One region of the Actinoplanes sp. NPDC049316 genome, then DNA from elsewhere that is predicted to be linked to it. Evidence: riboswitches for the same ligand, from Rfam matches in the RefSeq annotation. Region 1 holds a riboswitch; each other region holds the start of a gene.
What was found. Region 1 has a riboswitch for cyclic di-AMP ahead of AB0K03_RS10360 (hypothetical protein). Riboswitches for the same ligand answer to the same signal wherever they lie in the genome.

Region 1 (3,675 bases):
CGAGCGGTTCCCCGGGGGAGTGGGCTCGGGGCTGAGGCGAGCGGGTCGCCGGGGTGGGGCGAGCGGGTTCCGGGGCGGAGCGAGGTGCCCGGGGCTGAGGCGAGCGGCGTTCGGGGCTGAGCCGAGCGGCGTTCGGGCTGGGGCGAGCGGGTTCCCGGGGGAAGGGCCCGGGGCCAAGGCGAGCGGGTTGCCGGGTCGGGCGAGTGGGCCGGGGCGAGGCGACGGCGCCCCGGGGAGGGGCGAGTGGGCCCGGGGCGGGCGAGCGGGCGATGGATCGGCGCAGCAAGAAGCCCCCATGTCCTCGCCGGGGGCGGGGCATGAGGGCTTCCGGCGCGTGGGGCGTGAGCTACCGGTGTTCCACGCGCGGGGCGCGGTTACAGCATTGACACGTGGACGTGGTCCGTGTGGTTGCTGGGGCCGTGGTAGTTCTTCCAGCCTGTCGCCGGGAACCAGATCATGCGGTTCCAGATGACGTAGAGGATGCCCAGGCGGTCGGCGTTGCGGACCAGGAAGGCCATCAGGTTGTTGCCGTACTCGCGGGTGTCCCGGTTGTGCCAGGGTGAGAAGCCGCTCTTCTGCAGCGACCAGTCGCAGGCTCGGCCCTTGGGGTGTTCGAACGGGCCGCCGTCGCGGTGGCAGCCCACGAAGCGGTTGAAGCCCGCCTTTTTGACTTCCTTGTACATGTGCAGCGTGCGGGCGGTGATGCAGCCGTTCGTGGTCGGGTCGTTGACGTTGCAGGCCTCGGGGCCGAACTCGCCGTCGGAGTTGCGGGGGGCGGGGGCCGCCACCGGGCTCTTGGCGAGCACGAAGCCGCCCGTCACCGTGTCGCCGCCGACGAGGGCCAGGGCCTTCTCCGCGGACTCCTTCTGCTTCTGCATCGCCTGCAGGTTCTGCTTCTGCGCCTTGACCTCCTGGTCGAGGCGGGCTTTGGCGGTCGCGACGGCGTCGATGGCCGCGTCGAGCTCGCGCAGCTTGCCGTCGTTGAGGGCGTTGATCTCCTCGAGCGAGACCGCCTTGTCGATGAAGCCGCCGGGTGAGCGCACGTTGAGCAGGAAGCCCATGGTGGACAGGCCGCCGGTGCGGTACTGCTGGGCCGCGACCGCGCCGACCTGCGGCAGCAGCGCGTCCCGCTTGGCCTCGGCGTCCTTGACCTGCAGGGCGAGGGCCAGCTGGTTCTTGGTCGACTTGGCGACCGCCGACTTGGCTGCGAGGTAGCGCCGGCCCGTGTTGTCGAGCACCTCGTTGAGCATGGGGTCGTCGTCGCCGTCGTCCGCGGTCGACGAGGTGCCGCCGCCCGGTGCCGCGCCGGCGGGCGAGGCGGGGGCCGCGATCAGCGTGATCCCGACGAGGGGTGCCAGGGCGAGAACGAGCCACCGGCGTGCTCTTGCCGTCATCCAGTTTCCTTCCGTGTCGCCGCCGACCGGGTTAGCTGACGGGTTCGGGACGGAAGCGATCCCTACCGCTCGTTGAGCGGATTCACCCCATTACTGCGTGGTTCCCCGGCTCGCCTCACGGCGATTGAGCGGTGGTCCGCCGGCACCTCGGGGGCGGTGCCTTCTCGGCAGTGACCGGCGGAAAGCTTACCTGACTCTCGGCCGTTCATCAGGGCTCGCGGCCCGCGAAGAAAGTGTTACGGCGCAACGACTTTCCGTCACCACTCGATGGCATGACGCAGGTCATACCGCGTAACCGCGCATCAATGCGAGTCGTTGTCTTTGTCCGCATCTAATTTGACGATGCGTGTTCATTTCGCAACCGAGAGTACGACACCTGTCGATAGTGCGAATCCATAGGTAGTGTTCGTCACGGTTCCATCACGGAACCGCCGCCCAATCGCCGAAAGGCGAGCCGGGGACCCATCCGGTAATGGGGTGAATCCGCAGCTCCTCGCGGTAGGGATCACTTCCGTCCCGAACCCGTCAGCTAACCCGGTCGGCGGCCGACGGAAGGAACGCACGTGAGGCTCCACCCTGTCCGCCGGCGATTAGCAACGGTCCTCGCCGTCCTCGCCGCCACCACGGGGCTCGCGCTCGTCGCCCCCGCCGGGGCCATCGCGGCCCCCCGTCCGCTCGCCGCGCCCGGAGACTCCGGCGACGACGGCGAGGGTGGCTCGAAGTCCCTCGTCGAGCAGCTGGAGGCCGCTTCCAAGGGCTTCGTCGAGGCCAAGGAGGCGCTCGACCGGTCGAAGCAGCGCCAGCAGCAGCTCGCCGCCAAGCTCAAGGAGATCGACGCCGAGCTCGGCCCGAAGCAGGGCGCACTGGACGACATCGTCCGGCAGTCGTACCGCGCCGGGCGGCTGGGCCCGATGAGCGCGCTGCTCACCGCCGACTCCACCGACGGCCTGCTGGATCGCGTCGCGACGCTGCAGACGGTCGCCGTCAAGCAGGACCGCGCGATCCGGGATCTCAAGGACGCGCGTACCAAGCAGGCGCAGGCCAAGACCGCGATCGACGCCGAGATCCGCGACCAGCAGCGCCAGGTCACGATCATGGCGAAGCGCAAGGCCCAGGCCGAGAACGCGTTGAAGGCGGCCAACGCGGCAGCCGACGACGGCGACTCCGGCGGCGCGCCGAGCGGCTCCAGCGGGTCGAGCGGCAGCAGCTCCCGGGCGTCGGCGGCGCCGCGCAACTCCGACGGCTCGCTGCCGAGCGAGTCGTGCAGCGTCAACGACCCGACGACCAGCGGCTGCATCACGCCGCGCACCCTGCACGCGATGCAGGAGGCGCAGCGGGCGGGCTTCAACCACTACGTGGCCTGCTTCCGCCACCAGAACAGTGGCGAGCACCCCAAGGGCAAGGCGTGTGACTTCGCCGCCGACAAGAACGGCTTCGGCGGGGTGGCGTCCGGCAGCAGCCGGGACTACGGCAACCGGCTGGCGAACTACTTCATCAACAACGCGAGCCGGCTGGGTGTGCTCTACGTCATCTGGTTCAAGCGCATCTGGCTGCCCAGCAGCGGCTGGAAGGCGTACAGCCGGGGCAACGGCGATCCGTCCAGCGACCACACGAACCACGTGCATCTGTCGATGCGGTGACCGGACGTACGAGAAAGGGGCGGCCCCGCGGCCGCCCCTTCTTCGTCACTTCTTGACGAAAGACTCGTACTCCTTGAGGACTTCCTCGGTGGGGCCGTCGCCGCGGATCTTGCCGGACTCGAGCCAGATGCAGCGCTCGCAGGTGTCCCGGATCGACTGCTCGCTGTGGCTCACCAGGAAGACCGTGCCGGCCTCGGCGCGCAGGTCACGGACCCGCTGCTCGCTGCGTTTGCGGAACTTCGCGTCGCCGGTCGCCAGCGCCTCGTCGATGAGCAGGACGTCGTGCTTCTTCGCGGCGGCGATCGAGAAGCGCAGCCGGGCGGCCATGCCGGACGAGTACGTCCGCATCGGCAGCGAGCTGAAGTCGCCCCGCTCGTTGATGCCCGAGAAGTCGATGATGTCCTTGACCTGCGACTTCACCTGGGCCGGGGACATGCCCATGGCCAGGCAGCCGAGCACCACGTTGCGCTCGCCGGGCAGGTCGTTCATCAGGGCCGCGTTGACGCCGAGCAGGGACGGCTGCCCAGCGGCGTAGATGGCGCCCTTCTCCACCGGCAGCAGGCCGGCGATGGCCCGCAGGAGCGTGGACTTGCCCGAGCCGTTGGTGCCGATGAGGCCGATCGCCTCGCCCTTGTACGCGA
Region 2 (3,675 bases), on a different contig from region 1:
GGCGGTCCCAGCCGAAGTACCACAGCGCGAGGAACGTGGCCTCGAGGAAGAACGCGAGCATGCCCTCGATCGCGAGGGTGGGCCCGAAGACGTCGCCGTAGAAGCGGGCGAAGGCGCTCCAGCCCATGCCGAACTGGAATTCCTGCACGAGGCCGGTGACCACGCCGACCGCGAAGGTGACGATCAGCAGCTTGCCGACGAACTTCGTCAGGTCCCGGTACTTGTCGTCGCCGGTACGCAGCCAGGTGAGCTGCAGGCCGGCCGCGGTGGCGGCGAGGCTGATCGACAGCGGCACGAAGAAGTAGTGGTAGATCGTCACGACCGCGAACTGCAGCCGGGTCAGGTCGAGCACGTCCATGCCGGGTCCCCTCTACGACAACTCGTAGTAGATACTACGGCGCGTAGTACGACGTCGTGCAGTAGAGTGGCTCACATGGCACTGGGGGACCTCGAACGCGAGGTCATGCAGCAGTTGTGGGACGCCGGCGAGCCGCTGACCGTGCGGCAGGTGCACGAGCGCCTCAGCCGCCGGCGCGAGCTGGCGTACACGACGGTCATGACCGTGCTCGACCGGCTCGCCAAGAAGGGCGTGGTCACCCAGCAGAAGGCCGACCGCGCCTATCGTTACGCGCCCGCGCAGTCGCGCGAGGAGATGACCGCCGCGCTGATGCTCGACGCGCTCAGCGCCGCCCCCGACGGCGTCCGGGACGCGGCCCTGGCGCATTTCGTCGGGCGTCTGGACCCCTCGGCGCTGTCCGCCGCGATCGAGGCGGCCCGGAAGGAACCGGCCCCGGAGTCGTGACGGCGCTTCTGCTCGGTGCGCTGGGCCTGACGTTGTCGCTCGTCGTGCCGGGGATCCTCGCGAGCGCCCGGTGGCCGGACCGGGCGCCGGCCGCCGCGGTCGTGCTGTGGCAGAGCATCACCCTCACCGGCATCCTGTGCGCGCTGGGTGTCGTGCTCGCCGCGCCGCAGGAGCTGGTCAGCGAGCTGGGCTCCGGCCGGCCGGTCGGCGCCACGGCCCTGATCGCCGCCCTCGCGGTCGCCGCGGTCATCATCCTCCGGTTACTCGCCTCGCTCGCCGGGGTCACGTACCGCTCGCGCACCCGCCGGGCCCGGCACCGGATGCTGGTGGACCTGCTCGACACCGCCGAGCGGCACGGCGAGCTGCCGGACGAGGTGCCGGCGGGGCTGCGGGTGCTGGACGGGCCGCTGCCGTTCGCGTACTGCCTGCCCGGGCGGCAGCCGCGGGTCGTGCTCAGCGGGGGAGCGCTGCGGGTGCTCGGCCGGGCTCAGGTGAGCGCGGTGATCGCCCACGAGCAGGCACACCTGCGGCACCGCCACGACCTGGTGATGGAGTCGTTCACCGCCTTCTACCGTGCCGTGCCCCGCCCGCTGCGCAGCCGGGCGCCGCTGGACGCCGTCCACCTGCTGCTCGAGATGGTCGCCGACGACGCGGCCCGGCGCCGCTGCGGGGCCGGGCCGCTGGGCAGTGCCCTGGCCGTGCTCGGCGACGCCGTCACCCCCGGCGGTCCCGCCGAGCCGGCCGGGGACGCCGACCAGGACCGCCGCCGGCGCCTGTCCCGCCTGGCCGGCGACGACCCTCGTTCGATGCCGGTGGCGGCCGGCGCGCTCGCCGCGGCTGCCGCATTGCTGGTGTTACCCACAGTGATCCTGGTGGTGCCGTGGCTCGACCAGGCACTCTCGGCATGGCCGCTTTAAGTCTTCCTTAATGACCCTGCGTGACCGGGAGGCCGGGTTCAGTTCCGGTGTGATCGGGAGTACGGTGGTGCCCGGCTCGTCGGTCCCCCCTCGTCCAACCGGGCGACCCGGCGGGTCACCGCCTAATCGTGTGCAGCACGAGCCGGGGACCCACGACCCTGGGGTGAAGCCGTGGCACCATCGCGGCCGGGCGCGCTTCCCGCCCGAACCCGACAGCTAACCCGGTCGGCGGCCGAGGGAAGAAAGGACACTGCACCTACGTGAAACGGATCGGGACGCGCCGCGCCGCGATTCTGCGCAGCCTGCTCTGTGTCATCGCCGCGGTCGGGGTGATGCTGGTTCCCACCGCGGCCCACGCGACACCGTCGCCCTCGAGCATCGAGAAGCAGATCGACGAGCAGTGGAACAAGCTCGAACCGGTCATCGAGCAGTACAACGACGTGCACAACCAGCTGATCAAGAACCGTGCACAGCTCAAGCAGATCAACAAGCGGCTGCAGCCCCTGCAGCTGCAAGTCGATCTCGCCCTGTCGCAGGTGGGCGGCATGGCGGCCGACGCGTACAAGCAGGGTTCACCCGGCGCGATGAAGGCGATGCTCGTCAGCGGCTCGCCGACCGGGCTGACCGAGAAGCTCACGTTCCTCGATCAGATCGCGCGTCACCAGCAGCAGCAGATCGCGGGCGTGGCGAAGCTGCGGGACAAGTACGCGAAGGACCAGCAGGCTCTGACCACTCTGACCGACGCCGTGGCGGCGCGCGACAAGGACCTCGCCACGCGGAAGAAGGAGATCCAGAAGAAGGTCGACGATCTGCAGAAGCTGCGGATCAGGGCCTACGGCCAGAGCGGCGCGAGCGACGGTCCCCTGCGGACCGGCCCGTGCCCGGTGGACTACACCAACGACAAGGGTGGCCGCGCGGCCCAGAAGGCGTGCTCCCTCATCGGGATCAAGTACATCTTCGGCGCCGAGGGACCCAACGGGTACGACTGCTCGGGCCTGACCAAGGTGGCGTGGGCGGCCGTGGGGGTGCACCTCGAGCACTTCACCGGCGACCAGGTCCACACCGGACGGGCCGTCAGCCGCAGCGAGCTGCAACCGGGAGACCTGATCTTCTACGGCAGCCCGGTGCACCACGTGGGCATCTACGTGGGGGGCAACACCATGGTGCACGCGCCCCACACCGGTGACCACGTCCGCATGGGCGACATCGACCGCAGCGGCGCCATCGTCGCGATCCGTCGTCCAGGCTGACCGGCACCCACCAGCACCACCGGAAAGCCGCCACGGTCGTGGCGGCTTCTCCGTTGTCCGGCAGACTGTCCGGCGTGCACCCCGCCGTCTTCACCCGCAACGTCACCAGCGCCTGGGGCGACGCCGGCCGCCGATGGCTGGCGGCGCTGCCGGACCTCGTCACCGCCGTCGCCCGCGAGTGGGAGCTCACCGTCGGGGACCCGTACCCGCTGAGCTTCAACTGGGTGGCGCCCGCGCGCCGCGCCGACGGCTCCGCGGCGGTGCTGAAGCTCGGCGTACCCGAATCCGGGCACCTGAGCAGCGAGGCGACCGCGCTGCAGGCGTTCGGCGGAGCCGGCGCCGTGCGGCTGCTGCGCCGCGACGACGACCGCGGGGCCCTGCTCATCGAGCGCGCCGAACCCGGCACGACGCTGCGGACCCTCGTGCAGGAGCACGACGAGCAGGCCACCGCGATCCTCATCGCCGCCATGCGGCGGCTGCACCGGCCCGCGCCGCCCGGCACCGACCTGGAACCGCTCGAACGACGCCTCGAGAACTTCGCCGGGCACCGCGAGCGCTACCGCGGCCGCGACCCCTTCCCGCCGGGGCTCGTCGACCAGGCGATGAGCCTGCACGCCGACTTGTGCGCCTCAGCGACCGAACGCGCCGTCCTGCACGGCGACCTGCACCACGAGAACGTCCTCGCCGCCGAGCGCGAGCCGTGGCT
Region 3 (3,675 bases), on a different contig from region 1:
TCGACGTACGCGACGTGGTGGATCCGTCAGGCGATCAGCCGGGCGATCGCGCAGCAGGAGCGCACCGTGCGCCTGCCCGTGCACCTCGTCGAGGACGTCAACCGGATGCGCAACGTCACCCGCCAGCTCGTGCGCGAGCTCGGCGCCGACCCGGAGCCGGAGCAGATCGCGACCGCGCTGGGCGTGACGGTGGAGCGCGTGAACGAGCTGACCCGCTGGGCCCAGGACACCGTGTCGCTGGACACCCCGGTGGGCGACGACGGCGACACCAACCTCGGTGACCTGGTCGCCGACAGCGACGCGCCGTCGCCCGAGGAGATCGTGCTGACCGCCCTCGAGCGGCAGCGCATCGAAGGCCTGCTCAACCACCTCGACGACCGGTCGGCGGGCATCATGCGCGCCCGCTACGGCCTCGAGGACGGCCGCGAGCACTCGCTGACCGAGGTGGCGTCGCGGTTCTCGCTCTCCCGCGAGCGCATCCGTCAGCTCGAGATCCAGGCGCTCGGCCGGCTCCGCGAGCTGGCCCGCGCCGAGGGCCTGCAGGCCGCGTAACAGCGTTCGGAACGCGAAGAGGGCCGGTACCCGTGCGGGGTACCGGCCCTCTTTCGTGTCGCCGGACGGCGGCTCAGGTCACGTCACGCGGCCGTAGCCGTACGGGGTCATGATGTCGATCGTGCGATGCTTCACGGGCTCACCGGCGCGGGAGGCGTCGATGATCTTGCCGTCGCCGACGTACAGGGCGACGTGGCCCAGGCTGCGGTAGAACACCAGGTCGCCGGGTTCGAGCTGGGATCGGCTGATCCGCTTGGTCGCGCTGTACTGGGCCGCCGCGTTGTGCGGCAGTGACTTGCCGGCCTGACTCCAGGCGCGGGAGGTCAGCCCGGAACAGTCATAGGTGGAGAGGCCGTCGGCGCCGAACTCGTACATCTTGCCGACCTGGGCGAACGCGAATCGGACGACCACCCCGGCGCTGCCGGAGACCGACGGGACGGTGCCGGTGTACTTCGAGCCGGGTTCGGTGGCGCGGCCGTATGCGGCGGTGCGCATCGCGTACAGCTTCTTGAGGTCCGCCTGGATCTTCTTCTTGCGGGCCTCGAGTTCCTTCACCTCGGCGGTCTGCTTGTCCTGCGTGGCCTTGAGGGCGGCCTGGCGCTCGGTGTAGTTCTGCGTCGTCGCCGTGTACGTGTCGATGTCACGCTGCCGGCTGCGGGAGAGCTGCTCCAGGATGGACATCCGGTCCATCAGGTTGTTGCTGCCCTCGAGCACCACGTTGACGGCGCCGATCTTGCCCGTCTTGTACGCGGACTGGGCCAGCAGCTGCATCTGCGAGCCGGCGACCTTCAGCGCCTCCCGGGCCGGCCCGATCGACTCGGCGAGCTTCTTCTCGTCCGCCTTCGTCTTGTTCAGGCTCAGCTTCATCTTGTTGTACGACTCGACGACGTCCTCGAGCTCGTCGGACGCCTTCTGGATCTTCTTGTTGAGCTCACTCGTCGAGGGTGCCGCGTGCGCGGCCGGCGCGACGGCGCCGGTGATCGCGATCGCGAGGGCGGCGACCACCAGGGCGCGGAGCCTCGTGCGGGGGTGTGGCAACGGTACGTGCCCTTTCTTCCGCTGCGCCGCCTACCGGGTTAGCTGACGGATTCGGGCGGGAAGAAGGCCCTACCGCTCGCGCGGATTCACCCCGGATGCTGATTCGGTGGTTCCCCGGTTCACCGTGGCGCCCGCGCCGGGCCCGGGGGAGGGGCTCGCCGTGCGCGCCGCCGGAGATTCGGCGGCGTTGGCCGGTGCCACCGAGTCGTGGCTGCCTACCGGACCAACCGCATCAACTTATCGGCGATCTCGGCGAAAACAAGAGCCAGAAGAGTGACGTGGGCCGATTATCACATTTATGCGAATGATCCCGATAACGGAAAGCTATTCACCGGGTGCGGCGCGTCACTGTCCTCATTACTCCGCCATCGCGGCCGGAGTGTCCATCGGCTGCACGGCCCATTTGCGGGTGACCGTACGCTCCGCCCAGAAGGAGAGGAATGGAATGGTGCCGGCGAGCATCACGAGCAGCATCCGGCCCAGCGGCCACCGCGCGCGGCGGCTCAGGTCGTAGCTGGCGGCCAGATAGACCATGTAGAGGAAGCCGTGGAACGGGCCGACCGCCGCGACCACGCTGTCGTTGTCACCGGCGTACTTGAGCGGCATGCCCACCGCCACGAGCACGATGAGGACCACGCCGACGATCCACGCGATGATCCGGTAGCGGGTGAGGGCTCCCTGCACGATGCACGTCCTTACTGAGTCTTGCTCTGCCGTCCGGGGTAGTCGCCGGGCCGCGCCCCGGGATGGGCGTTCAGCCAGGCCAGGTAGTCGTTGTACGCGTCCAGCTCGGGATCCTCGCCCGCGGGTACAGCCGGCGTGGAGGCGGGCACCCGGACGGGGCGGCGTACGGTCACCGCGGCCGGGTCCTGGGTCGCCGGCTCCTCCGCCGGGGCGGGCTTCTCGGAGCTCTTGCGTTCCTGCTGGACCTCGCGGAACCAGATGAACGCGACGAACGCCGCGAAGACCGGCCACTCGAAGGTGTAGCCCCAGCTCAGCGTGTTGCCGCCGGTGGCCCGGCTGAACTGCCACCAGCCCAGGCCGAGAAAACCGGTGATGAGGACCAGCGCGACCACGTGACGCGCGATCCACGCCGGGGTCCACAGCCCTTTCATGTCGTCGAGCGTACCGGCGCGGGTTTGACGCCCAGGCGCACGGGCAACCCGTTGCGTGCAACGACGATAAGGAGGAGAGCCATGAGCGACTCCGAGGTCGACGCTCCCGTCGGCACCGAGAACGGGATCGACCCCGCCGCGCTCGCCGATGAGGACCTCATCCGAGAGCTCGGCAGCCTGCACCGTACGCGGCTGCAGACGCTGCGGCACGGTCCCGACGCGGCGCTCGCCAACCACCTGCGGCGCACCGCGGAGCTGGAGACGGAGTACCTCGCCCGCCACCCCGGCCGCGAGGTCGACCCGCACCGGCTCACCCAGGACTTCTGAGAGGACCTTCGCGCATGACCCCCTCGGTACGCGGGCGGCTCGACCGGCTGCGACGGCAGTACGCGCCCCACGAACACCGGCCGCTCGACGGGTACGCGGTGACGATGGGCGCCTTCGGCGTGCTCGCCGGCAGCCTCGCGGCGGTCGCCAAGCTCACCGGGCGTGAGGTGCCGGAGCGCCCGGCCGTCCAGGACGTGGTGCTGATCTCGCTGGCCACGCACAAGCTCAGCCGGCTGATCGCCAAGGACTCGATCACCAGTCCGCTGCGCGCGCCCTTCACCCGCTACGCCGAGCCCGCGGGCAGCGCGGAGCTCAACGAGGAGGTACGCGACGAGGGCAGCACGATCCGGCACTCGATCGGCGAGCTGATCAGCTGCCCGTTCTGCCTCGCGGTGTGGGTGGCGACCGGGCTCACGAGCGGCCTGGTGTTCGCGCCCCGGCTGACCCGGCTCGTCGCCACGGTCTTCACGGCGACGGCGGCGTCGGACTTCCTGCAGATGGCGTACTCGATCTCCAAGGAGGCCGCCGAGGGCGACCCGCAGGTCGACGAGGAACCCGCAGTCAACGGTCGCGCGGTCGCACAGGCCTGAGACGGACGACGACGGCCCCGGCATGTCGATGCCGGGGCCGCGGTCGGGTGTGC
Region 4 (3,675 bases), on a different contig from region 1:
CCGGACCAGCGCGGTGCGGCGCGACTCGGCACGGCCACGGACGATCCGCTCGAACATCGCGTCCCGGTCCGGGCGGTGCCGCTCCGCCTCCTCGCGCAGCAGGACCCGCAGGTCCCGCTCGTCAGGCTCCCGCATTGCGGCCTCCTATGCCCACCGGTAGCTCCTGCAAGAACATGCTCAGTTGCGCGGCGCCGCGTGAGGTCTGGCTCTTCACCGCGCCGACCGAGATGCCGAGGATCTCGGCCACCTCCCGCTCGGGCACGTCGAAGGCGTACCGCAGCACGACACACTCACGGCGCCGCACCGGAAGCCGGCTCAGCGCCTCCCGGACGTCCAGCACCGCCGCGGTGTCCGGGTCGCTGCGGTCACGCCGCAGCAGGCCCAGCCGCAGCAGGCCGTGCCGCTCCCGGGTCTGCCGCTTGATCCACTGCCGGGCCAGGTTCGCGACGATGCCGCGGGCGTACGCGAGCGGGTTGTCGGCCGCCTCCACCCGCTCCCAGTGCTTCCACACCTCCAGGAACGCGTCCGCGGCCAGGTCGTCGGCGGCCCCGGCGTCGCCCGTGACGAGGAAGGCGAGCCGCGACAGGTCCGCGTGGTGCTGGTCGAAGAAGCGCCGGAAGGCACGCTCTGTATCGGGGTCGGTCACGCGGTCCTTCCTGACGTGCGGCGGTACGGCGGTGCCGGCTGCCCCGGCAAAGGGGGGCATGGGGACCGGGGCAGCCGGTGGTCCGCTCCTGACCGGGCGAAAGATACTTCCTTTCGAGCGCCCGGTCCCTGGCAATCAGGTCGTCCGCGGCTCGCCTGCGGGGAGGCCGGTGAGGTCCGGGAAACGGCCTCCCCGCGGGCGAACACCCCTTCAGTGGCCGCCCGGGCCGGAAAGGTTGCCCGCCTCCGCGGGATTTTTTCCCGGCCGCCGCAGCCGGTAGTAGAGGAGGCCCTCGCTGGTGACGCCGTCGTCGGGGACGAAGCCGGCGGCCGCGCAGCACGAGCGGCTCGCCACGTTGTCCGGCTGCACCCCGCAGAAGAACTCGTCGACGTCCGACACCTCGGAAGCCGTCGTGGCAGCGCGCAGCAGCGCCCGTCCGCGACCCTCGCGCCAGCGGCGGGGGTCGACGACGAAAGCCAGCCCCATCGACCGCAGGCCGTGGCCGTCGGCGTACACGTCGCCGCCGATGAAGCCGACCTCGCCGGCCGCGTCGACGCCGAACCACGCGTGGCAGCGCAGCACGAGGTGGCCGCGGAAGACCTCGCCGCCGCCGCGGGCCGCGACGGACAGGACCCGGGGCAGCCAGTCGCGGCCGCCGAGGTAGCGCTGCACCTGCGGGTGGTCGAACCAGGGCAGCGCCGAGGCGACCATCGCCGGAGTGGGCTCGACCAGCCTCATGCGCCCATCATGCCGCGCGGCGCAAGACCCCGGCGGGCCGTACGCCAACACCGTCCACACCGGACAAGGTGACCGGTGTGGACGGTGTCGTTCATCGTCGGTGGGCCCGGCCTCCCGGTCTCACCGCGGACCCGTCAGAGGGCCAGGCGCTGACCCGGGAAGATCAGGTTCGGGTTGCCACCGATCTCGCCCCGGTTGAGCTGGTACAGCGCGCGCCAGCCGCCCTTGACGTGCTTGCTGCTCGCGATCTTCGCGAGGGTGTCGCCGGACCGCACCACGTAGGTCTTGCCGGTCGCCCGCGCCGACGTGCTCTTCGTCGCCTTCGCCGTGCTCTTGTGCGTCGTGGTCTTGCGCGACGACGACTTGTGCGACGACGACTTGTGCGACTTCGAGGAGGCGCCGGCCGTGTTCCTGGCCTTGTACGACTTGGTCGAGCCGGCCTTCTTGCCGCACACCGGCCAGGCGCCGATGCCCTGACCGTCGAGCACCTTCTCGGCGATGCGGATCTGCTGCGACCGGCTGGCCTTGTTGGCCGTGCTCGCGTACTTGGTGCCGCCGTACGCCTTCCACGTGCTGCGGCTGAACTGCAGGCCACCGTAGTAGCCGTTGCCGGTGTTGATGCTCCAGTTGCCGCCGGACTCGCACTGCGCGACCGCGTCCCAGTTGACGCTGGACTTCGCCTGGGCCGCGGAGGCCGGGGCCAGCAGGGCCATCGTGCCGGCCGCACCCGCGACCGCCAGGCCGAGGGCGCGCAGGGACTGCTTGCGGATCTGTGCCATGACTGAAAAACCTCCACGCCTGCGAGGTCAGCTGTCGGGTTCGGGCCGAGGAAGCCCGGCCGCGCGTGGCGGCTTCACCCCGAGGCGCGCGCACCGGCGCGCCGAGGAACGTGTGGGTCCCCCGCTCCATGCCTGATCGATTGATGTCCCGGTCCGGTCGGCGGCAGGACTCGGCGTTACCGACCGCGGGGCCCGCTGAGCGGACCGGCCGACCGTAACCACTTCTCGCCGGGCACGGCCAAGTTTCCGGGGTCAAAGGTGACGTTGTTTACACCTTTTGAGTGACTTGATCTTCACTTCCCGGCGGGAAATGCGCTGGCGACGCCCCGGGTTGCGCCGGAAGGATCCCGATTGTGATGCTTCACGAGAACGAGGTCCCGGCGGACGAGGCGGTTGTCCGCTCGCTGCTGCAGACCCAGCGCCCGGACTGGGCCACGCTCCCGCTGTCGCCGGCCGGCGCCGGCACCGACAACACCATGTACCGGCTGGGGGACGATCTTCTTGTCCGGCTCCCGCGAACGGCCGGCAAGGCGCAGGCCCTGCACAAGGAGCGGACGTGGCTTCCGCGGCTGGGACCGCTGCTCCCCTGCCGCGTCCCGGAGCCGGTCCACGCCGGCCGGCCCGCCGCCGGGTTCCCGCTGCCCTGGTCGGTCTACCGCTGGATCGACGGGGCCCAGGCCGGACCGGACACCGTCCAGGACTGGGCCACGTTCGGAACCGACCTGGCGAGCTTCGTCCGGACGCTGCACGGCATCGACCTCATGGGCGCCGTCCGCGCCGGTGAGCTGAGCTGGTACCGCGGGGGAAGCCTCGGCGCCTGCGACGAGTGGATCAGCGCCTGCTTCGAGGACTGCCGCGCCGCGCCCGGCGGCCTCGATCTGGAAGCGCTGCACGAGCTGTGGCGTACCGCACTCGACCTGCCCGAGCCCGCCGGTCCGCACAGGTGGCTGCACGGCGACCTCAGGCCCGCGAATCTGCTGGTGTCGGAGGGCCGCCTGCACGCCGTCATCGACTTCGGCGGCCTCTCCGTCGGGTTCCCGGACGCGGAGCACGCCACCGTGTGGGACCTGCCCCGCCCGGCCCGCGACGCCTACTGGAACGCCGTGGGTGTCGACGATCACTCCTGGACTCGCGCCCGGGCCTGGGCCATCGCAGTGGGCGTCAGCGGAGTCTCCTACTACCGCGACACATGGCCCGCCTTCGTCGCGGAGTGCCGCGCGAGGCTCGTGACGATCCTCACGGACGCCGCCGGACGCTGACCTGAGATCAAGCGGCCGGGAGGACGGGCAGCAGCGCCACCCGCAGACCCCGGCGCAACGCGGCCATCGTGAGCTCACCGGAATCGGTCAGCGTGTTCAGGTCGGCGCCCTTGGCGGGCTCGCGCACGCCGAACGCGTACCAGCCGCCGTCACTGGTCGGGCCGATCACCGCGTCGAAGCTGCGCAGCAGCTCGTACGCATCGCCGAGCAGCTGGGGCGTGAGCTCGGGCACGTCCGCCGCGATCATCAGGAA

Region 2: another riboswitch for cyclic di-AMP. It lies ahead of AB0K03_RS05375 (NlpC/P60 family protein); the one in region 1 lies ahead of AB0K03_RS10360 (hypothetical protein).
Region 3: another riboswitch for cyclic di-AMP. It lies ahead of AB0K03_RS24720 (NlpC/P60 family protein); the one in region 1 lies ahead of AB0K03_RS10360 (hypothetical protein).
Region 4: another riboswitch for cyclic di-AMP. It lies ahead of AB0K03_RS36625 (transglycosylase family protein); the one in region 1 lies ahead of AB0K03_RS10360 (hypothetical protein).

What each region holds. Positions count from the first base shown of each region.
Region 1 is NZ_JBFAQM010000005.1:211,521-215,195, forward strand. Features, by position in the region: gene AB0K03_RS10355 (hypothetical protein) at 375-1,394, opposite strand; cyclic di-AMP (ydaO/yuaA leader) riboswitch at 1,398-1,535, opposite strand; cyclic di-AMP (ydaO/yuaA leader) riboswitch at 1,817-1,954, shown strand; gene AB0K03_RS10360 (hypothetical protein) at 1,958-3,034, shown strand; gene AB0K03_RS10365 (ABC transporter ATP-binding protein) at 3,080-3,675, opposite strand, start outside.
Region 2 is NZ_JBFAQM010000003.1:23,131-26,805, forward strand. Features, by position in the region: gene AB0K03_RS05360 (cytochrome ubiquinol oxidase subunit I) at 1-358, opposite strand, end outside; gene AB0K03_RS05365 (BlaI/MecI/CopY family transcriptional regulator) at 434-802, shown strand; gene AB0K03_RS05370 (M56 family metallopeptidase) at 799-1,719, shown strand; cyclic di-AMP (ydaO/yuaA leader) riboswitch at 1,829-1,965, shown strand; gene AB0K03_RS05375 (NlpC/P60 family protein) at 1,980-2,969, shown strand; gene AB0K03_RS05380 (aminoglycoside phosphotransferase family protein) at 3,044-3,675, shown strand, end outside.
Region 3 is NZ_JBFAQM010000017.1:131,825-135,499, forward strand. Features, by position in the region: gene AB0K03_RS24715 (sigma-70 family RNA polymerase sigma factor) at 1-552, shown strand, start outside; gene AB0K03_RS24720 (NlpC/P60 family protein) at 631-1,557, opposite strand; cyclic di-AMP (ydaO/yuaA leader) riboswitch at 1,603-1,730, opposite strand; gene AB0K03_RS24725 (DUF3817 domain-containing protein) at 1,948-2,274, opposite strand; gene AB0K03_RS24730 (hypothetical protein) at 2,286-2,705, opposite strand; gene AB0K03_RS24735 (DUF6158 family protein) at 2,787-3,032, shown strand; gene AB0K03_RS24740 (DUF1360 domain-containing protein) at 3,047-3,622, shown strand.
Region 4 is NZ_JBFAQM010000038.1:62,694-66,368, forward strand. Features, by position in the region: gene AB0K03_RS36610 (hypothetical protein) at 1-135, opposite strand, end outside; gene AB0K03_RS36615 (SigE family RNA polymerase sigma factor) at 122-646, opposite strand; gene AB0K03_RS36620 (GNAT family protein) at 857-1,384, opposite strand; gene AB0K03_RS36625 (transglycosylase family protein) at 1,519-2,163, opposite strand; cyclic di-AMP (ydaO/yuaA leader) riboswitch at 2,169-2,349, opposite strand; gene AB0K03_RS36630 (aminoglycoside phosphotransferase family protein) at 2,520-3,422, shown strand; gene AB0K03_RS36635 (DUF2064 domain-containing protein) at 3,430-3,675, opposite strand, start outside.